DNA from 4 places in the Colwellia sp. BRX8-7 genome. Region 4 is predicted to be linked to each of the others. Evidence: predicted binding sites of a transcription regulator. Region 4 holds the regulator's gene; each other region holds the start of a gene.
The links. Region 4 encodes MetJ, which represses methionine synthesis genes. Its sites were predicted from a motif close to TAGACGTCTAGACGTCTA; they were not measured.
Positions count from the first base shown of each region.

Region 1 (5,801 bases), on a different contig from region 4:
ATACCTCCGCGCAGCACCTAACAACACCCAGTATTCAGGACTAAAGTCGACTGCGGCACCTTGGAAGCATCCTTTTTATAATCATACTAGCCTTAAACATACTAGGTTTAAACATATTAGGCTTAAACCTGATACCTCCGCGCAGCACCTAACAACACCCAGTGTTCAGGACTAAAGTCGACTGCGGCACCTTGGAAGCATCCTTTTTATGTTCATATTAGACTTATTAGGTTTAAACATATTAGGCTTAGACCTGATACCTCCGCGCAGCATCTAATAACACCCGATTTATCAAATATTATTTATAATGTTATAGCTGAAATAAAGAATAAAAGGCTAACTTACTATATACTTAATAGACTTATTGTTATTAATTAGCTTACTTGTTTATATGCCTATAAAATACCTCTGTGTAATGCTGTTGCTAATGCTGAATACTTCATCAAGTATCGCTAAGCAACTTGTTGTTACTGAGATATTACCGCCCTACCAATTCTATCAAGAGAATACTGCTCTAAGTGGATTCTCCGTAGAAGTCATGCAGGAAATATTCAAAATTACCGGTGATGAAATTGATTTACAAGTATTCCCTTGGGCTAGAGCTTATAAAACCGCACTTAACCAACCCAATACTATTATCTTTTCACTATCTCGCACCAAAGTTCGAGAAAATCTATTTATTTGGGGCGGTAAATTAATGAGAGAAGATATTTATGCTTGGTGTTTGCAAGAAAAATTTAAAACACCCGTCACTGACATAGAGCAACTTAAAAAATATAAATTGGCGGTCACTAATTCGTCAAGTACCGCTCAATATTTTCAGCAAGAAGACTACCCCTTTATTTATACTGTCGTTTCACCAGAGCAAAGCTTACAGATGCTCTACCTCAATAGAGTTGATTTTATAACGGGAACAAAGAGCACCTTAGTGGCGCGAGCGAGTAAATTAAATTTAGAGGTAAGTAGACTAAAAAAAATTATACCTCTCTCAGTCGTTAATCATGACTTATATTTTGCTTTTAGTCTAAATAGCGATAAAAAGATTGTCACTAAATATACCAACGCTTATAAAATAATAGAGAAAAATGGCACTTTAGACAAACTGAGAAATAAGTGGCAAGTGCAGTAAACGCTACATACTTAGTAAATAATGGCTAGTGCGCTTTACTTTTATCTAAAAAATCAATATAACAAAGACGAATTTTATCAGTTAGTTAATAACAATAGACAACATGACCCAAAATCATCTAGCCAACAAATCAAAAAAACCACAAGGGCAAGTTTATGCTGACACACCAGCGATCGGTATTTTTGACTCTGGCATTGGTGGTTTGTCGATTGCTAAGTGTATCCATCAGCATTTACCCAATGAAAATCTTATTTATGTGGCTGATAGTCAATTTGCACCTTATGGCGATAAGTCGTCAGCAGAAATTATTGAACGGGTAAATAAAATTGCTGACTGGTTGATTAGCCAACAGGTAAAAGCCATTGTTGTTGCCTGTAATACCGCAACAGTTAGCGCTATCGATCAACTGCGTTTGAGGGTTTCAATTCCAATTATTGGTGTTGAACCAGCGATAAAACCCGCTGCGTTGCACAGTAAAACAAAGAAGGTAGCCTTGTTAGTAACAGGGGCAACCGCAATAAATACTCGGTTTCTGTCTTTAGTGAATAAGCATAAAAATGGCGCTGAAATTTATATTCAGCCATGCCCTGGCTTAGTAGAACTTATCGAGCAAGGCCTTCATGAAAGTGAACAGTGCCTTGAAATACTGCATACTTTTTTGCAACCTCTTGTGCAAAGTAATATAGATACCTTAGTCTTAGGTTGTACACATTACCCCTTTGTTCGTTCGCTTATACAAAGAATTGTTGGTGATAAAATTACCATCATGGAAACCGCTCAGCCCGTAACGGATCAACTTACTCGGCAACTGGCAAACCAAGGATTATTGGCAAGTACTCTATCTAGTTCGAAACAACACTTTTTTAGCTCTAAGGTATCTCAGCAACAAGCCAAATTGATGTCAGTACTTTTTGGTCAGAATGTTACCCTTCAGCAATTTCCTGCTCTATAAATGAACAATTAATAATTATTTTTAGCCGTTTAGCCATCTAGGCGTAAAAAAACTAGAAAATAGTTAATCTTGCAGTTAGAATAACTCCAATTCGAAAATATTTTAAACTATTACATTTTTCTGAGGTTATATGTCTACTCAATTTTTCACTTCTGAATCAGTTTCTGAAGGTCATCCGGATAAAATCGCCGATCAAATTTCTGATGCGGTACTTGATGCTATTATCGCTAAAGATAAGAATGCTCGTGTCGCTTGTGAAACTATGGTGAAAACTGGTGTAGCTATTATTTCAGGTGAAGTTTCTACCACGGCATGGGTTGATCTAGAAGCGATTACCCGTAATGTTATCAGTAATATTGGCTATACTTCGTCTGACGTTGGTTTTGATGGTGAAACTTGTGGCATTATGAATTTAATTGGTCAGCAATCACCTGAGATTGCCCAAGGTGTTGACCGAGCAAACCCTGAAGATCAAGGTGCTGGTGACCAGGGATTAATGTTTGGTTATGCGACCAATGAAACTGAAACGTTAATGCCTGCGCCAATATTTTATTCTCATCGTTTAGTAGAGCGTCAAGCTGAAGTCCGTAAATCAGGGGTCTTACCTTGGTTGCGTCCTGATGCTAAATCTCAAGTCACTTTTATTTATGAAGATAATAAGCCAGTAGCGATTGACGCGGTTGTTTTATCAACTCAACATAATCCAGAGATTTCTCAAGAAGATTTGCACGAAGCGGTGATGGAAAATATTATCAAAGCTGTGTTACCTGCCGAGTTATTAACTAAAGATACTAAATACTTTATTAATCCTACTGGCCGTTTTGTTATTGGTGGTCCGGTAGGTGATTGTGGTTTAACGGGTCGTAAAATTATTGTTGATACCTATGGCGGCATGGCTCGTCATGGTGGCGGGGCTTTCTCAGGAAAAGATCCATCAAAAGTTGATCGCAGTGCTGCTTATGCTGGTCGTTATGTAGCAAAAAACATCGTTGCGGCTGGTTTAGCTGACCGTTGTGAAATTCAAATTTCTTATGCCATTGGTATTGCTGAGCCAACGTCAATTTCAATTGAAACTTTTGGTACCGGTAAAGTCTCTGAAGCAAAATTAATTGAATTGGTAAGAGCACATTTTGATTTACGACCATACGGCATTACTAAGATGCTTGATTTGTTACACCCTATGTATCAGATGACAGCAGCTTACGGACATTTTGGTCGTGAACCTGTTGAAGTCACTGTTGGTGATGATACTTTTACTGCATTTACGTGGGAAAGAACTGATAAAGCTGACGCACTTAGAAAAGCTGCTGGTTTTTAGTTTAACGACTAAACATCAAGGCTCCTAATAAAAAAGCGACTGAATAAGTCGCTTTTTTTGTTCAAAGGGTAAATAGCAACCTAGCTCATCACGACTTAGTCGACTGTGCTTTTTTGCTGGCAACTTTATCTTTTCGTCGTTGTTCGATAACATCTTGAACATTGCCACCAATATGCTTTTCGCCTCGTTGGTTCGCTAAATTTATTTGACGCTCACGCTCAGCGAAACCACTGCGCTGCTCGTCGGTATACTTGTCATAACAACGATGACAACTCACACCTTTAACATAGTGTTCGCTTTGCATTTCTTCGCTTGTTATCGGGTAACGACAAGCAAAACATTGGTCGTACTGGCCTTGCTCTAAACCATGTCCAACGGCAACACGGCCATCAAAAACAAAACATTCGCCTTCCCACATTGAATTCTCTTGTTCAACTTCTTCTAAATATTTAAGCACACCTCCCTCAAGGTGGTAAACATCTTCAAAGCCTTGCTCTTTCAAGTAAGCTGTTGATTTTTCGCAACGAATACCACCAGTACAATACATAGCCACTTTTTTGTGCTTATTTTTATCTAAATGTTGGGCAACATATTCTGGAAATTCACGGAACGTTTCAGTCTTAGGGTTAACGGCGTTTTTAAAGGTACCAATTTCAATTTCATAATCGTTACGCGTATCAATCAATAAAACTTCTGGATCTGAAATAAGCGCATTCCAGTCTTTTGGTTTCACATAAGTACCAACGGTTAATAATGGGTCAATGCCTTCAACACCCATAGTAACAATTTCTTTTTTTAATTTTACTTTGCTACGTTGAAAAGGGTTTTCATCAGCATATGAATATTTATGAGAAACATTAATTAAACGTTCATCCGTCTCTAAATGAGCTAAAAGCAGATCGATACTGGCTTTTGTACCTGCAACCGTACCGTTAATACCTTCGTTAGCGAGTAATAACGTACCTTTGATCTCGTTTTCTAACATAACGCTTAATAAAGGTGATTTAAGTTGTTCGAAGTTTTCTAAGCGCACAAATTTATAAAGTGCACAGACAGTAATATTTTGCATAGTAATAATACCCATTGAGCCAGCCAGAACGTAAATCCGGAGCTGTAGATTAATATAAAACCAACACCTGCTACTAGCGATGTTAGTCGAAAGATGCGCATTCTATCAAAAGCGCTTATTTAGATAAAGTACCTCGTCGCTCGCCTTAATTATAAAGTTGTTGTCTATCGTATTATTTAGAGCTAAAAAAAGACTTAACACCACAGTGAAAAGTCTTTTAAAAGGCAAAGTATTTCAATAAAAACTCGTTAACTCGGTGAGCCTTTAAGTTTTTCGCGCAACCTTTGAATAATCATATAGAAATATGGCACAAGTAAAGTACCCAATATAGTAGCAGCTAACATACCTGATAGTACGGTAACGCCCAAGAATATCCGGCTACTAGCGCCTGCCCCCGAAGACATAACCAAAGGAATTACACCTAACACAAAAGAGAGTGCAGTCATTAATACGGCTCTAAATCTTAATTTTGCGGCATCAAGCGCGGCTTCCATAATACTTTTACCTGCGGCTCTAAGTTCCATGGCAAATTCAACAATAAGAATCGCGGTTTTAGTCGATAAGCCGATGAGTAGCACTAACCCCACCTGAGCATAAATGTTATTCTCCATGCCCAAGATATACAGCGTTAACATTGAACCAAACAATGCCAAGGGAACCGCTGCGATAACCGAGAATGGTATGGTCCAGCTTTCATATTGCGCCACTAAAAATAAGTAAACAAACAACAATGCTAAGCCAAATAGAACAGGTGCTAAATTACCTGCCTCAATTTCTTGTTTAGACTGCCCGGCCCATTCGAAAATATAGCCCTGAGGTAAGTTTCCAGCTAATTCTTCCATAATAGCTATTGCCTCACCTGATGAATGACCACTCGCTGCTTGCCCAGTAATGTTAGCACTACGATATAAATTAAAGTGTCCGATACTTGTTGGTCCTAAAATAGGTTCTAACTTAGCCAGTGTCGTTAATGGCACCATTTCACCCTCTTGATTACGGACAAAATAGTGACGTAAGTCAGACGGGTCTTTGCGGAACTCTTTTTCTGCTTGAACAGTTACTCTATAAGTACGGCCAAACTGGCTAAAATCGTTAATATACATTGAGCCAAGTTGGGCTTGTAAAGTAATAAAAATATCAGACAAAGCGACACCTTGGGCTTTGGCTTTATTTCGATCGACCTCTAAAAAATATTGCGGAACATTAGCGCGGTAAGTACTAAAAACTTGATTTAATTCAGGACGCTGATTAGCTTCATAAATAAGACCATTCATCACTTGCGCCAAATCACTTGGGCTTCTGCCTTCACTATCTTGTAATTTAAATTCAAACC
Region 1 covers NZ_JACGVP010000009.1:39,097-44,897, forward strand. The annotation lists gene H4J57_RS10295 (ABC transporter substrate-binding protein) at 428-1,129, shown strand; gene murI (glutamate racemase) at 1,233-2,081, shown strand; gene metK (methionine adenosyltransferase) at 2,212-3,399, shown strand; gene H4J57_RS10310 (rhodanese-related sulfurtransferase) at 3,488-4,468, opposite strand; gene H4J57_RS10315 (efflux RND transporter permease subunit) at 4,717-5,801, opposite strand, start outside.
Region 1: a site for MetJ is predicted at 2,104-2,121, ahead of metK (methionine adenosyltransferase). Genes of this name have one in related genera too.

Region 2 (5,801 bases), on a different contig from region 4:
GTCACTACGTTTCCCTGTCAGTTTTTCGAACCACCTTGCCATTGGAGCGCCTTTCTCACTGTCTGTTTTGGCATACATTTTCCATAGTGAGTTGAAATTTTCTAACCGTTGGATCATAAAACCAGCTTCTGCAAGTAAGGGCTCGGCAACAAACATTTTACACTCCCCGTCTTTCACTGACTCCATCAATAAGTTATATAGCTTGTTGCAATGTCCTAAACATTTTTTACTGAGCTCTGCTAAATCTTTAGCTGAGTTTTTTAAGTTCGGTGGAACGATTCCGTTTTCAAAACGATATAATGCCGCCTCGTCATCACGAGAAAAGCGGCTATTTTCTTTAGCTTTTTCATTGAAATATAACGCTTGATTGTTTTCGATAAAGCTCGCAACTTTTTGCATTTCCATTAATAAATCTTGGCAATCGTCCCCTAACTTTAACGAGGGTGTAATGGCCGAAGTCGACTTTATTAATTTTGCCATTTTATCGCCGGTTTCTTTTAACTTAGTTAGCCAATCAATAGCACCTTTAATGGCAACATTCGCACTTGAATGATCACGGGTTACTTTAGGCAGATGATGTGCTTCGTCAATAATGTAAAAAGTGTCTTCTGGCGAGGGTAAAATAACACCTCCACCAAGCTCTAAATCAGCCAGTAATAAACTATGGTTAATGACCAACACATCGGCAGACTCCATGGTTTCTCGAGCTTTATGAAAAGGGCAATGGGTGTGATCGGCTAAATGTTTTAAACAACTGTGTTTGTCACATTGAATTTGTTGCCATAAATGATGAGGGATAGGGTCAGCCCAAGAATCTAGATCGCCTTGCCATTTATTATCCGTCAACGCTTTATGTAAATGATGTAATAGCTTTATATCCATGGCATTAGGTTTTTGCGCAAAGGTGAAACCGGCCTGAGGTGAATCGTCTTGACTGACAGCAAGCGCTAATTTTTGCCGACAAACATAGCGCTGGCGACCTTTGACTAAGGTGAAATTAAAATCTAAGCCTGAATGTTTCTTTAAGAAGGGTAAATCTTTATCCACTAATTGTTCTTGTAGCGCAACTGTTGCAGTAGAAATACAGACCTTTTTTTGACGTGACATCGCTAACGGAATAGCGCCTAATGAATAAGCCAATGATTTACCCGTACCGGTGCCGGCTTCTATGATAATAATTTTTCGCGCTTTATCGTATTCTCCCGCAAGAGTTTTAGCTATTTCGGCAATCAAAAAAGTTTGCTGTTTTCTTGGATGAAAGTTTTCTAAATTTTCACCAATGGTTTTATACGATGTGCGAATTGCTACTTTAATTTTATCGCTTAGCATGCTGTTAGCCATTTAGGGTTCATTAGGTTATATACTCATTCCAGTTAAATAGGCTGAATCCTGTATCTTCAAATAGGATGAGTATATACTGCTGTATATATTAACAGTTTATCGTTATCCGCAACGAATTAAAATAATTAATGTCATTAACTGTAGAAAAATTAACGCCTAGCTTGAATTATGGCTTTTTATTAACCCGTCAAGCCTATGATACCAAACAAGGTATCGAATTGTCTTTATGGGTTAAAACCCTTCAAGGTGCTGTTAATGTTATTGTGCAAAATCAACAGGCATTATTTTTTGTTGAACAAACGCAGCAACTACGCGCGCAAAGTCTCCTGTCGGAGCAGCGAATAGTAACGGCTAAAGTTACCCCGCTTGCGCTTAAAACCTTTAATCAGCAACTCGTCAGTGGCTTTTATTTTTCAACGATGCGTGAATTCTATCGCGCACGGGATGTTTTAAAACAAGCCAAAATAAAATGCTATGAAGACGATTTTCGCCCTGATGAACGCTTTTTAATGGAGCGCTTTATTACCGCTGGTATTGAATTTATCCCTCGGTTAACAGCTTCATCGGTAACCGAATCTGCCAAACAGTTTTCACAGACTAACTTTGCTACCTTTTATAGTGACAAATGCCGAGCAACGGATAAGACTCAGTTACTTGATGATATTGCTTTAACTATGGTATCACTTGATATTGAGTGTTCAATGGTAGGGGAGCTTTATTCTATTGGTTTACATTCTCATAAAATGTCTGATGGTAAGCCGATAAAATGTGTTTTGATGATCGGTGATCAAAACAAGTTTTTAGCAAAAATAACGCAGTCAAAGTTATCCGACGCTGAGGCGACAGAAATCGCAGAGCACATCGTTTGGCTTGACAATGAACAAGCGCTGCTCGCTGAGCTGATCGCTTGGATAAAAATCCACGACCCCGACATTTTTATTGGTTGGAACGTGATAAACTTTGATTTTAATTTGCTACAAAAACGGTGTGATATTTATAACATCCCTTTTAATATCGGCCGCAATGATAAGTCACCTCGCTGGCGAACACGTTCGGCAGGTGGTAGTCAAAATGAACAAAAATTTATTGATGTCGCTGGCAGAGTGGTCCTTGATGGTATTGATTTACTAAAAAACGCGACTTATAACTTTCCAAGTTTTTCCCTTGATTTTGTTGCCAATGCCTTATTAGGTAAAGGGAAAAAGGTCGATGATGTTGACAATAGAATGCAAGAGATTAACGACAACTTTGCCAATGACAAGCTAGCTTTAGCCGCTTATAACCTTGAAGATTGCCATTTAGTTACGCTGATCTTTGAACAATCCTTGTTACTCGAATTCACGCGTTTGCGCGCCAAACTAACTGGTTTATCTATAGACCGTATTGGCGGCTCTGTGGCAGCGTTTACCAATTTATATTTACCTAAATTACACCGTAGTGGTTATATTGCGCCCAATATGGGCGATGGCTTGCAAGGGCTAATTTCTCCTGGTGGTTATGTGATGGACTCTATTCCGGGTTTATATAAAAACGTCTTAGTACTTGATTTTAAAAGTCTTTACCCCTCTATTATTCGAAGTTTTAATATTGATCCTATGGGCCTAATTGAAGGTTTACAATCACCAGAGACTAGTATCAAAGGTTTTGATGGTGCTTATTTCTCTAGAGATAAGCATTTTTTACCTGAAATTATTAATGAGTTGTGGTTAGAGCGTGATATCGCTAAAAAAGATAAAAATGCGGCATTGTCACAAGCAATAAAAATTATTATGAATTCGTTTTATGGAGTATTAGGTTCAACGGGATGTCGATTTTTTGATCCTCGTTTATCCGGTTCAATCACTAAACGAAGCCATGAATTATTAATCACCACTAAAATGTGGCTAGAAGATGATGGTTATCAAGTCATTTATGGCGATACCGATTCTATTTTTGTCAGTGTTGACGATGATTTTAACCACCAGCAATGTCAAAAGCTGGGTAAAACCTTACAAGATAAAATTAATCTTAGGTGGCAAGCAACGCTTAAAAAAGAATTTGCGATAGAAAGCCAACTTGAAATTGAGTTTGAAACACATTTTAGCCAATTTTTGATGCCAACCATCAGAGGGCAAGATGTTGGTACTAAGAAGCGTTATGCTGGCATGGTAGAAAAGAATGGCTCATCAGAATTGATTTTTAAAGGCTTAGAAAGCGTCCGCACCGATTGGACTGAACTGGCTAAAACTTTTCAACGAGAGTTGTATTTAAAAATATTTAATGGCGAACCTTTTGCTGACTATGTACGCAATATTGTTACTCAAACATCAGCAGGGCAATTAGATCATTTACTGGTGTATCGTAAACGCATTCGTAGGCAGTTAGATCATTACGTTAAAAACGTGCCTCCACATGTGAAAGCAGCACGTTTAGCCGATGATATAAACAAGATAAATAAGCAACCGCTAAAATATCAGCAACGTGGTTGGATAGAGTACTTGATCACGACTTCTGGACCGCAAGCAAAAGGTTATGTTAACGCGCCACTCGATTACCAGTTTTATATCGATCGGCAATTAGCGACCGTTGCTGATGCTATTTTACCTTTTGTCGGGAGTAGTTTCGAAAAATTAACCAGTGATCAAATGAACTTGTTTCAATAGCCTCTGCTGTTTTAATTAATATAAATAAATCGTGCATCATGCTTGGAAAGATCATAAGGTGACTTTATTGAGTTAGCTATTTAGATGGCTAAATGAATTTTATGTTTTAGGATGAAAGATCATGATCAACGATACCAAAATAGTCAATGCGGGACGAAAATCAAAATGGACACGTGGCGTTGTTAATCCCCCAGTAGAGCGTGCATCAACCGTTGTTTTTAATACAGTTAAAGAAATGAATCACGCAACAGCAAATCGTGGTAATCAAGTACTTTTCTATGGCAGAAGAGGCACCTCAACGGCTTTTGCTTTCGCCGATGCTATGACTGATCTCGAAGGCGGCGCTGGTTGTGCCATTTATCCATCGGGTACTGCGGCGATCACTAATGCTATTCTTTCGTTTGTTAAAACCGGTGACCATATCCTTATGGTTGATACGGCTTATGAACCCACTCGTGATTTTTGCGATAAAATATTGGTCAATATTGGCGTTGAAACGACTTATTACGATCCAACTATTGGCCGAGATATAGATGGACTTATTAAAGAAAATACCCGACTTATTTTCTTAGAGTCTCCTGGCTCTATTACCATGGAAGTTCAAGATGTTCCCGTTATAGCTGAAGTTGCTCACCAGCATGGCTGTATGGTTATGCTCGATAATACTTGGGCTGCAGGGGTTAATTTTCAACCTTTTGATTATGGTGTCGATATTTCGATTCAAGCAGCGACTAAATATATTGTTGGTCATTCTGACGTCATGTTGGGTACGGCAATAGCAACACAAGAGTATTGGCCACAACTGCGTGAAAACAGTTATCTGATGGGGCAATGTACTTCACCCGATGATCTATATTTGGCAATGCGTGGCATTCGTACCTTAGGTGTGCGTTTAAAACAACATCAAATTAGTGCGCTAAAAGTGGCTAATTGGTTAGCAACACGCGAAGAAGTTGATGTTATTCTTCATCCTGCATTCGAATCGTGTCCGGGCCATGAATATTTTAAGCGTGACTTTACTGGTGCTAACGGTTTGTTTTCATTTGTGTTAACCCGCGGTGATAAGCAATCACTTAATGCCTTACTTGATGGTATGGAACATTTTAAAATGGGCTATTCGTGGGGCGGTTTTGAAAGTTTAATTTTGGGTAATACCAATGTTGGCCGTTTGCGAACAGCGACAAAGTGGAATTATGAATATCCATTAATTCGCCTGCATATAGGTTTAGAGGATGTTGATGACTTAATTGCCGACCTTGCTCGAGGCTTTGATAGATTGAACACTGCCTTAGAAAATAAATCTTAGACAGTATTTTATTAAAAAATAAAGCTTAGGCTTTACGCGTTAAAAGTTTGGAATTTACATGCTGCTATGCACAACACAAAGGTTAACCATTAGGCACCTGAATGAGCAGGACCATGAATTTGTTCTGCAATTATTGAATGATGATGCTTTTATTAAAAACATTGGTGATAAAGGGGTTAGAGAGACTAAAGATGCAATTGCCTACTTAGTTAATGGTCCACTAGCAAGCTATAGCGAACAGGGTTTTGGGCTAAATTTAGTCGCTTTGAAAAGTGATAACACACCGATTGGACTCTGTGGTTTGTTAAAGCGGCCTGAATTGGAATTCCCTGACTTAGGTTATGCCTTGTTACCTGAATATTGTTCGCAAGGCTTTGCTCGAGAAGCCTCATTAGCCGTATTAAAAGTTGCTTATGACAATAATTATGCGGCAAATGTTGTCGCGATCACCGCACTAGAAAATACTCCCTCTAACGTATTATTAAAAAAGCTTGGTTTTGTATTTGAACAGA
Region 2 covers NZ_JACGVP010000014.1:74,423-80,223, reverse strand. The annotation lists gene dinG (ATP-dependent DNA helicase DinG) at 1-1,329, opposite strand, end outside; gene H4J57_RS14340 (DNA polymerase II) at 1,470-3,983, shown strand; gene H4J57_RS14335 (cystathionine beta-lyase) at 4,105-5,289, shown strand; gene H4J57_RS14330 (GNAT family N-acetyltransferase) at 5,348-5,801, shown strand, end outside.
Region 2: a site for MetJ is predicted at 4,057-4,074, ahead of H4J57_RS14335 (cystathionine beta-lyase). Genes of this name have one in related genera too.

Region 3 (5,801 bases), on a different contig from region 4:
CAATAAATTCATTAATGCCTTTAACCAAAGAGTATTCTAAACGCTCTTTAATCGGTAGCTCACGCCAGGTTAAATCAGCCTTATTATTTTTGCTCCCCGCTTGCCCGCGATAAGACTCAGCCACATCAAGTAAGCGTTCTGTTGCGTCGTCATCGCTATTTTGTATGACATCTTCAACAGCAAGGCGGAGATCGTCAGGAATATCTGAATAAATAGCTAACTGACCTGCATTTACAATGCCCATGTCCATACCATTTTTTATTGCGTGATATAAAAACACCGCATGAATCGCTTCACGTACTGGGTTATTACCACGAAATGAAAATGACACGTTAGAAACACCGCCCGAAATCATCGCATGAGGCAGGTTTTCTTTTATATCGGCAACCGCTTCAATAAAATCTACCGCATAGTTATTATGCTCTTCGATACCGGTTGCTACTGCAAAAATATTGGGATCAAAGATAATATCTTCTGCAGGAAAGCCTATTTCATTGACTAAAATTTCATAAGCACGTTTACATATTTCATACTTACGTACCCGAGTGTCTGCTTGACCTTGTTCGTCGAAGGCCATAACAATAACAGCCGCACCATAACGGCGTAGAAGTTCAGCTTGTTTACGGAAGTTTTCTTCGCCCTCTTTCAAGCTGATTGAGTTAACAACCCCCTTGCCCTGAATACATTTCAAGCCTTCTTCTAAAATATCCCATTTAGAAGAATCAAGCATAATCGGCACCTTCGCGATATCAGGTTCACCGGCGATTAAATTCAAATAACGGATCATCGCCGCTTTCGAATCAAGCATGCCTTCATCCATATTTATATCTATAATTTGCGCGCCATTGGCAACTTGTTGCAGGGCAACAGCGACGGCTTGTTCATAATTTTCTTCGGTAATTAAGCGCTTAAATACAGCAGAGCCAGTAACATTAGTTCGTTCGCCAACGTTAACAAATAATGAACTTTCCTCTATGGTTAACGCTTCAAGCCCAGACAAACGACAAGCAATTTTCCTGGCGCTGATTTCCCTAGGTTTTACATTGGCAACCGCATCCGCCATACCTTTTATATGCGCTGGCGTTGTACCACAACAGCCACCAATAATGTTAAGGAATCCCGACTCAGCCCACTCATTGACATGAACATTCATATCTTCGACGCTGAAATCGTATTCACCAAAGGCATTAGGCAAGCCTGCATTAGGATGAGCTGAAACAGCAAAGTCTGATATTCGACTCAATTCTGCGACATATTGTCTTAGTTCAACCGGACCTAATGCACAGTTCAAACCAAATGAAATAGGTTTTGCGTGGCGCAATGAATTATAAAAAGCTTCGGTGGTTTGCCCAGACAATGTTCTGCCTGATGCATCAGTAATGGTACCCGAGACCATTACTGGTAAACGTAACTGCAATTCATCAAAAACAGTTTCAACCGCAAAAATAGCCGCTTTAGCATTTAAGGTATCAAAGATAGTCTCAATAAGAATAATATCTGAGCCACCTTCAATCAGTGCTTTCGTTGATTCTATGTAGGCATCTTTTAATTGATCAAAAGTCACATTACGATAAGCAGGATCGTTAACATCGGGTGAAATAGAACATGTTCTGTTCGTTGGCCCTAAAACGCCGGCAACAAACCTAGGCTTATCAGGGTTTTTAGCGGTAAATTCATCCGCTGCTGCACGGGCTATTTGTGCCGCCGCTAAATTGATTGCCGCACTGTAAGACTGCATATCGTAATCTGCCATCGCAATCGTCGTGGCATTAAAAGTATTCGTTTCAAGAATATCAGCACCCGCTTCAAGGTATTCATAGTGAATAGCTTTAATTACCTCGGGTTGTGTAAGCACTAACATATCATTATTGCCTTTGACATCAAGATGCCAATCAGCAAACTGTTCACCTCGGTAATCTTGTTCTTCAAATTTATAGGCTTGGATCATCGTCCCCATAGCACCATCTAAAATAAGAATTCTTTTTTGTATTTGTTGCTCAAGACGACTAAATGATGCTGATTTTTTCATACTATTTCTCTACTTTTACTTTCAAACTTAATTTAATGGCTAGATATATCCGACACTGTTTATATTTCTGCATCTGGGTGTATTGCTTTAATATTTGTTGCGTCTAGCTTGTACGGTGTGATCTGATAGACATAATAGTTTAGCCAATTAGTAAATAATAAACTGGCATGACTACGCCATGAACTGTGTGGCACTTTTGTTATATCATCATTAATATAGTAATTATTGGGCATAACTGCATCAACATCAGCCTTAAGGTCACGTTGAAACTCTTCATCTAGCGTGGTTGAGTCATATTCTGGATGACCGGTTAAATAGACCTGCTGTTTATTTTTGCTCGCGACCACATAAACGCCTGCTTGAGGAGATTCAGCAACAATCTTTAATTCAGGAATTGATAGGTAATCAGACTTATCAATATATCCAAATCGTGAGTGTGGGACATTAAAAAATTCTTCAAAGCCGCGGGTAAGCTGTTCTTTTTGGTCAACAGGGCTATGCTGAAAAACACCAGATAATTTTTCTTTTCTTAAATGTCGTCGCAATCCATAGTGATGATATAGAGCGGCATGAGCAGCCCAACAAGAAAACATTGTTGAGGTGACATTTTCTTCAGCCCAATCAAATATTTCACAGATTTTATCCCAGAAAGTTACTTTTTCGTATTCCATTAACGCCAATGGTGCACCGGTTATAATTAGGCCATCGTATTGAGTATTTTTAATGTCATCAAAGAGACGGTAAAAATTATCTAAGTGCTCTTTCGGCGTATGTTTGGATTCATTGGCGTGAATACGTACAAAATCGACATTTATTTGTAAAGGTGTATTAGACAATACCCGTAATATTTGAACTTCTGTTTCAATTTTATTAGGCATTAGATTGAGAATAGCGACTTTCATTGGGCGAATTTCTTGACTTGCCGCTCTACGCTCAGACATTACAAAAATATTTTCTTCACCTAAAATAGACAAAGCAGGTAATAAATCTGGAATTTTAATGGGCATAGCGTTTACCTAATCAAATAATGTCAAACAAGCATGAACACTTCGTTCTCTACTTTCATTTATTAACTTATATTATGGCTACCAATCAACATACAGGTTTCGACTAACTCAAGCACTACGAATGATAACGGATATATAAATATTATCATTTTATGGTACGTGTATTTTTAGCTATGTCAACATCTAAACGTATAGACGTCTATAATGTTTTTTACGTTAATATTATTTGTCATCTATAACCCTAGCGAGTAAATATTGGTGGAACTAGCCTAATAGAGTGCTACGTAGAAAAACGGGGGGTATTCGGGCAGTAAAGATGCTTAGGTAAAATACTATATCAGCATATTAAAGAACGATAGCATAAGAGAGAGAAGTCACTAATTAGATATAAAAAAGCCACTGTAAATACAGTGGCTTAATAATTTTTTAAACGTTTAATGTTTAATGTTTATTCTACAGCTTCTTCTTCTTTAGCTGGCTTTTCACTTGCTCTTACACTTTTAATTAACAGTAAGTCGCGTAAACGCTTATCAAGTTCTTTTGCCATTTCAGGTTTTTCTGCTAAAGATTTAGCCGCATTTGCTTTACCTTGGCCAATACGATCGCCATTGTAGCTATACCAAGAACCGGCTTTTTCAACCATGTTATGCAAAACACCTAAATCAATTAATTCACCTAAGCTGTTAATACCTTCGCCATATAAAATCTGAAATTCTGCTTGTTTAAAAGGAGGCGCTATTTTGTTTTTAACCACTTTTACGCGAGTTTCGTTACCAATAATTTCGTCGCCTGCTTTTACAGCACCGATACGTCGAATATCTAAACGAACAGAAGCATAAAACTTAAGTGCATTACCACCAGTTGTGGTTTCAGGGCTACCAAACATTACACCAATTTTCATACGAATTTGGTTAATGAAAATAATCATGGTATTTGATTTTTTCAAGTTACCTGTCAACTTACGCATTGCTTGTGAAAGCATACGGGCTTGTAATCCCATATGAGAGTCACCCATATCGCCTTCAATTTCTGCTTTTGGTGTAAGGGCAGCAACAGAATCGACAACAATAACGTCTATAGCACCTGAACGCGTTAGCATGTCACAAATTTCCAATGCTTGCTCACCGGTATCAGGCTGAGAAACAAGTAATTCGTTGATGTTAACACCTAACTTTTCAGCATAAATAGGGTCAAGTGCATGCTCAGCATCAACAAAGGCACAAACTTTACCGTTACGCTGAGCTTCAGCAATAACTTCAAGCGTTAACGTTGTTTTACCACTTGATTCAGGACCATAAATTTCAACAACACGCCCAAGTGGCAAACCACCCGCACCGAGTGCAACATCAAGCGCCAATGAACCTGTAGAAATGGTTTCAACATCCATGGTGTTATTATCACCAAGCTTCATAATTGAGCCTTTACCAAATTGTCTTTCAATTTGACTTAATGCTGCTGCTAATGCTTTTTCTTTATCATCTTTCATGTTTGTTCCGCCGATGTTGCTAAGATTTCGTTTTGATGAAGCAAGTATACTGTATGACCGTACAGTATCAAGCTTTTTTACAACTATTTTAATTGTATTATCAAAAACAAAACAAGGTGACTTTTAAGTTACTGATAAAATTGAGAATAAACAGCAACAGTAACTTTTAGCCATTACCCGACAAAAAGTTACTATTTATATTATTGCTGTAAAATAATTGCATAAACATTATCGTATTCAGTAAAAACTTTAGTTAAATAAATAGAGTCTAAATTTGCCAGTTATGACATAATTGCCACCTTACTCTTTAATTGAACTTATGAGTTACCGCATAGAAATGACGACAGCAAACTTAGACTTATCCTCACACACCCCTATGATGCGCCAGTACTTAACCATTAAAGCTGAGTTCCCTCATATTTTAATTTTTTATCGCATGGGTGACTTTTACGAGTTATTTTTTGATGATGCGAAAAAAGCATCTGATTTGCTCGATATTTCATTAACCGCTCGCGGCAAGACAGGTGGCAATGCAATACCTATGGCGGGCGTTCCCTATCATGCGGTGGAAAATTATCTAGCAAAATTAGTACAACTGGGTGAATCTGTTGCCATTTGTGAACAAATTGGTGACCCAGCAACCAGCAAAGGCCCTGTTGAACGTAAAGTTGTTAGAGTTATTACCCCAGGTACGGTGAGTGATGAAGCATTATTACTTGATAAACATGACAACCTAATTGTTGCGGTAAGTGAAGGCAATAATAAGTCATCGCAACGCTTTGGGCTGTCTTATCTTGATATGACCAGTGGTCGCTTTGTACTGACTGAGCCAAATACCATTGAACAGTTACAAGCTGAACTACAGCGTTTATCTCCTGCTGAATTACTCTACAGTGAATCGTTCTCAGTGCCAGAGTTACTAAAAGGCTATCAAGGATTAAGAAGAAGACCTGAATGGGAGTTTGATTTAGACACAGCTACTAATTTACTAAATACACAATTTGGCACTAAAGAACTTTCTGGCTTTGGTGTTGGTGATAAATCATTAGGCTTAATGGCCGCTGGTTGTTTATTTCAATATGTAAAAGAATGTCAACGCAGTGCGCTTCCTCACATTCGAGCCATTATTTGTGAGTCTTCTGCTTCTGGTGTCATTTTAGATGCGGCAACTCGTCGTAATTTAGAACTCACGCAAAACTTACAAGGTGGATTTGAAAATACCCTAGCATCGGTATTAGACAAGTCAGCGACACCAATGGGTTCTAGATTACTAAAACGT
Region 3 covers NZ_JACGVP010000001.1:32,199-37,999, forward strand. The annotation lists gene metH (methionine synthase) at 1-2,029, opposite strand, end outside; gene metA (homoserine O-succinyltransferase) at 2,089-3,036, opposite strand; gene recA (recombinase RecA) at 3,485-4,522, opposite strand; gene mutS (DNA mismatch repair protein MutS) at 4,860-5,801, shown strand, end outside.
Region 3: a site for MetJ is predicted at 3,221-3,238, ahead of metA (homoserine O-succinyltransferase). Genes of this name have one in related genera too.

Region 4 (5,801 bases):
TACGTGACAATGTGAAATGTTTAATCGGCAACGGCGTAGTTTTATGCCCGAAAGCCTTGATGACAGAAATCGCAATGTTAGAAGCCAAAGGCGTTCCTGTACGTGAACGTTTACTTATTAGTGACGCTTGTCCGTTAATTCTTCCTTATCATAATGCTCTAGATGCTGCGCGAGAAATCGCTCGCGGTAATAAGCCTATTGGTACGACAGGGCGTGGTATTGGTCCAGCTTATGAAGACAAAGTTGCTCGCCGTGGTTTACGTGTTGGCGATTTAGTTTGTGCTGAGTCATTTGCGATTAAATTAAAAGAAATTGTTGATTACCATAATTTCTCTTTAGAGCATTACTACAAAGTTGCACCCGTTTGTTATGACACTGTGCTTGCTGATGCTTTATCAGTTCGTGACGTTATTCTTAAAATGGTTGCCGATGTCGCTGAAATTCTTGATCAAGCCCGTAAAAACGGCGAATCAATTATGTTTGAAGGTGCTCAAGGTACTTTACTTGATATTGATCACGGTACTTATCCTTATGTAACTTCTTCAAACACTACTGCAGGTGGCGTTGCTACTGGTTGTGGTTTTGGACCTCGTCATTTAGATTATATTTTAGGTATTACTAAAGCATACACAACACGTGTTGGCTCTGGTCCTTTCCCTACAGAATTAGATGACGAAATCGGTGAACATTTAGGTACTGTAGGCCATGAATTTGGCGCGACTACTGGACGTGAACGTCGATGTGGTTGGTTTGACGCGGTTGCTATGCACCGTGCCATTCAAGTTAACAGCGTAACAGGATTTTGTTTAACTAAACTTGATGTTTTAGACGGTTTAAAAACCCTTAAAATATGTACAGGTTACCGCACTGAAGCTGGCGACATTATTACTGTACCGCCTACAGCTGCTGAAGGTTATGACAGAATTACACCTGTTTATGAAGAAATGCCAGGTTGGTCTGAAGTTACTGTTGGCGCAACTTCTCGTGACGCTTTACCTGCTAATGCGATCGCTTACATTAAGCGTATTGAAGAATTAACAGGTGTACCGGTTGATATTATTTCAACAGGCCCAGATCGTAATGAAACCATTATTTTAGTAAACCCGTTTGCTGAGTAATTAGAGCGAATAATTTTTTTCTAAAATAAGACGAATAAAACCACCCCTGAGGTGGTTTTTTTTTACCTAAAATAAATTATTTCAATGGCCATTATTGAATATAAATTCAAAAGCAATTAATCAACGTAATAAGCGATAGTGACAACGTTGATGAAGATTAATTATTAATTGGATAACTTAACCGATAAATTCGTTGTTGTGTATTGAAAAAAAGAAAAATCGATGGCTAAATTTTTTAAGTCAAAGAAGTTTATAAAAGTGGTCATAAAATACGGTGAATAGATTAAGCTGTATAGCGAATATTTAGTTTTATGATGTGCAATACAAAAGGGCTAAGGGTATGTTTGTTATAGCTTCTAGCACTTTTTTATATAAGAATAACGTTGGAACAAAATGTAAGATTACAATAGTATATACCCGTTACTTTTTAAAGATCACAGACAAAGGTGTATCTTGATTGATAACGAGTCTATAAAACTATGCTGTATATAAACAAAATAAAACGTGAAAAATGGCATATATAAGACAATAAATTCACCTAACGCATAGGATCAATCATGACTGACTTTCGCCAACAAGCACTTGATTACCATCAATTCCCAACACCTGGAAAAATAAGTGTTGAATTAACCACGGCCGCTGAAACTAGCCGTGATTTAGCACTCGCCTATAGCCCAGGTGTTGCTGAACCGGTTCGCGCAATTGCGGCAAATCCCGATGATGTTTACAAATATACGGGCAAAGGCAATACCGTCGCTGTTATTACCAATGGTACCGCTATTTTAGGGTTAGGTAATCTAGGTGGTATGGCGGCTAAGCCGGTAATGGAAGGCAAAGCATTATTATTTAAGCGATTTGCAGGTATTAATTCATTTGATATCGAAGTTAAACATAAGACAGTTGAAGAATTTATAAATACGGTCGCCAATATCGCTGACAGTTTTGGTGGTATTAATTTAGAAGATATTAAAGCACCAGAGTGTTTTGCTATTGAAAAAGCACTTATTGAACGTTGTAAAATACCGGTATTTCACGATGACCAACATGGTACAGCTATTGTTACCGCTGCTGGAATGATCAATGCCTTGGAAATCCAAGGTAAAAGTATTAAAGATGCCAACATTATTTGTCTTGGCGCAGGCGCAGCAGCGATTGCTTGTATGGAACTATTAATCAAATGTGGCGCTCAGCGCGAAAAAATCTACATGCTTGATACTAAAGGTGTCATTCACACCCGACGTGATGATCTTAACGAATATAAGCGTATGTTTGCTAATAATACTGATAAACGTACCCTTGAAGATGTTATCGATGGCGCAGATGTATTTGTTGGTGTTTCTGGACCTAATCTACTTTCTGCTGAGCATGTAAAATTAATGGCACCCAATCCAATTATCTTTGCTTGTTCAAACCCAGATCCTGAAATAAAACCCTCATTAGCGCTTGCTGTTCGTGATGATCTTATTATTGCTACAGGTCGCTCTGATTACCCTAACCAGGTCAATAATGTGTTATGTTTTCCTTTTATTTTTCGTGGCGCTTTAGATGTTCGCGCTAGAACGATTAACGATGAGATGAAAATTGCCGCTGTCCATGCAATTCGTGAATTAGCAAAGGAACCTGTTTCGCAAGAAGTGTTAGATGCTAGTGGTGAGAAAAGTTTGACCTTTGGTAAGGAGTATATTATTCCTAAGCCGATGGATCCACGTTTGTGTGGTCGAGTAGCGCTTGCCGTTGCTAAAGCGGCGGTTGAGTCTGGAGTGGCAGCCCTAGAATTACCTGAAAACTATATGGAATAATCAGTAGTATTTATTAATAACGCTGTAAAAGGAGAGCTCGACTCTCCTTTTTTTATTCATGACAAATAGTAGGTCATGGTGCAGTGACTACATGGACGCAGAAAGTAGGAATTAAGAAATAGGGTAACGCAGCAGCAGTTACCTCTTGTACGTCATCTATATTCCTGACAAATCATTAATACTTGCACCTCTGTAGACAATGTCACCGATGGCAAAGCATAACAATATTGAGTAGGACGAATAACAATGAAAACTTCAACGAAAGCCGTTTTACTCTCAGCACTTGTTTACCCGGGTATTGGCCAACTAATGTGTCACGCTTATCGACGGGCTACGTTATTTATTTTAAGTTTCTCAGTGACGGTATATTTGTATATTGAAGAAGTGATGAGGCAATATCAGCCACTTATTAATAAAGTTAAATCAGGTGACGTTGCGCTCAATAGCCAAGCACTGATCGCTGAGATGTCAAAAAATCCCATTATTGTTGACCCTATCTTAATGAGTACATTAACCTATACACTATTAACTTGTTGGTTACTGGCTATTGTAGATGCTTACCGTATGGGCATAAAAAAAGACGCCAGAGCGTCTTTTTAAGGAAGTGTATTAAAACCCTAAGCTACTCGTCTTCAATTTCAAATTGACTGAAGTCGGTAATACCTTTTGCTATTAAGGCTTCGCGCACACTTTTAGGTAGCATCTCTGTATTGTCTTTTGTTAAATCGCCATCATCAGGAAGAGGCTGTCCGGTAAAAGCATGCAGAAAAGCTTCACATAACAATTCGCTGTTAGTTGCATGGCGTAAGTTGTTAACTTGCCGACGAGTACGTTCATCCGTTAACACTTTCAGTACCCGCAACGGGATTGAGACCGTGATTTTTTTAACTTGCTCACTTTTTTTACCATGTTCGGCGTATGGTTTTATATAATCGCCATTCCACTTTGCCATTTAATTACCTTTGTTTAGCTAAATTACTTTTTATAAGTTAGATTTTACTGGTTGTTGGCGTTGAGTCAATAACGAATGTGTAGAAGTTTAGAAGTCTAAAGTTCTTGACCGACAAAAGTAAAGCGTTTAGAGTTATAGACGTCCAAACATCTATTTGATTTTACTGCCCGATTGGAGCAAAAAATGACAAGCAAAAAACCAGCAACATTAGCTGTTAGAGCCGGCATTAATAGTGATGAACATCACGGTGCGGTTGTTCCTGCCATTCATTTATCGAGTACTTATGCTTTAAAAGGCTTCAACAATAAGCGCCAATTTGATTATTCCAGAACAGGCAACCCCACTCGAAGCACGTTTGCACAAGCTATCGCTGATTTAGAGCAGGGTGCTGTAGGCATTGTTACCAGCACAGGAATGTCAGCGGTGCACTTAATTTGTCAGTTACTGACAACAAAAGATACGGTTGTTATTCCACATGATTGCTATGGTGGAAGTTATCGCTTGTTTACCCACCTAGCAAAACGTGGCTTATTTAATGTGCTTGTTGTTGATCAAAACGATGATCAAGCGTTAGCGCAAGCGCTTGAACAAAAGCCAAGATTAGTTTTGATTGAGTCACCCAGTAACCCATTATTACGGCTGGTTGATATAAAAAAGGTTACTCAAGCCAGTCATGCTGTTGGTGCTTTAGTGGCAGTAGATAATACGTTTCTTTCTCCCTTGTTACAGCAACCGCTATTATTAGGTGCTGATATTGTTTTTCACTCGACAACTAAATATATTAATGGTCATAGTGATGTTGTGGGTGGGGTGTTAGTAACAAAAGAAAAAGAACTGGGTGAAGAGCTAGCGTGGTGGGCAAATTGTATTGGTATTACGGGCTCACCTTTCGACAGCTATCTGGCATTACGTGGCTTAAAAACCTTACCACTGCGCATGAAACAGCATCAAGAAAATGCTAATGCTGTTGCAAAATACTTAGAAAATCATCGAGCAATTAACGCGGTATACTTTCCTGGTTTAAAAAATCACCCGGGACACGAAATTGCTAAGCGTCAGCAAAAAGATTTTGGCGCTATGATGAGTTTCGAAATAAAAGGTGGTGTTGAAGCGGTTAAAGTACTCTTTGACAACTTATCACTCTTTACCTTGGCACAGTCATTAGGTGGCGTTGAAAGTTTAATCAGTCATCCATCAACGATGACCCATGCAGGTATGGAAATTGAAGCACAAATTGCAGCAGGTATCACTCAATCTTTAATTCGAATTTCTGTCGGTATTGAAGATGTTAGTGATATTATTAATGACTTAGAACAAGCTTTATCGGTAAGCCAAATTTAAAGTTGTAGACTATTTTTAGTAGAAGAATTAATGAGTGAAAATGACACAGTCAAATACAGTAGAACAATTATCATCAGGGAATAATCAACTGGCGAAGCATGCTATTCATGTACACAAATTTGGTGGCAGTAGCTTAGCAACTACCCAATGTATTGAACGTGTGGTTGATATTATTCGTCAAAACTGTCAACTAAATGATTTAGTTGTTGTTTCGGCAAATGGAAACACTACGGATGACTTATTCAATATTTATAAACTCGCACTTGAAAAAAGTGACGAGCTGTTTTTGGCTATTGAAACACTAGAGAAATCACAAAGCACATTAATTGGTGAGTTATTGAACCCTAGCAGTGCAGCAGACCTTATCAAGGTTTTGTCTGATGATATAACACAATTAACGGCTTGGTTATCTGATCAGCCAAGCCAACACCATGCAGATATGCTGGCATTTGGTGAACTGTGGTCGGCGCGTTTATTATCGGCGGTGTTAAGTGAAAAAGTTTGTCCAAGTTATGCTATTGACGCGCGTGACTTTCTGGTTATCAATAATGATAAAGACTGTGCAGTCGACAATCAGCAAAGTAGTCAAAA
Region 4 covers NZ_JACGVP010000003.1:237,026-242,826, forward strand. The annotation lists gene H4J57_RS04585 (adenylosuccinate synthase) at 1-1,118, shown strand, start outside; gene H4J57_RS04590 (malic enzyme-like NAD(P)-binding protein) at 1,676-2,917, shown strand; gene H4J57_RS04595 (hypothetical protein) at 3,164-3,517, shown strand; gene metJ (met regulon transcriptional regulator MetJ) at 3,540-3,869, opposite strand; gene metB (cystathionine gamma-synthase) at 4,053-5,210, shown strand; gene metL (bifunctional aspartate kinase/homoserine dehydrogenase II) at 5,251-5,801, shown strand, end outside.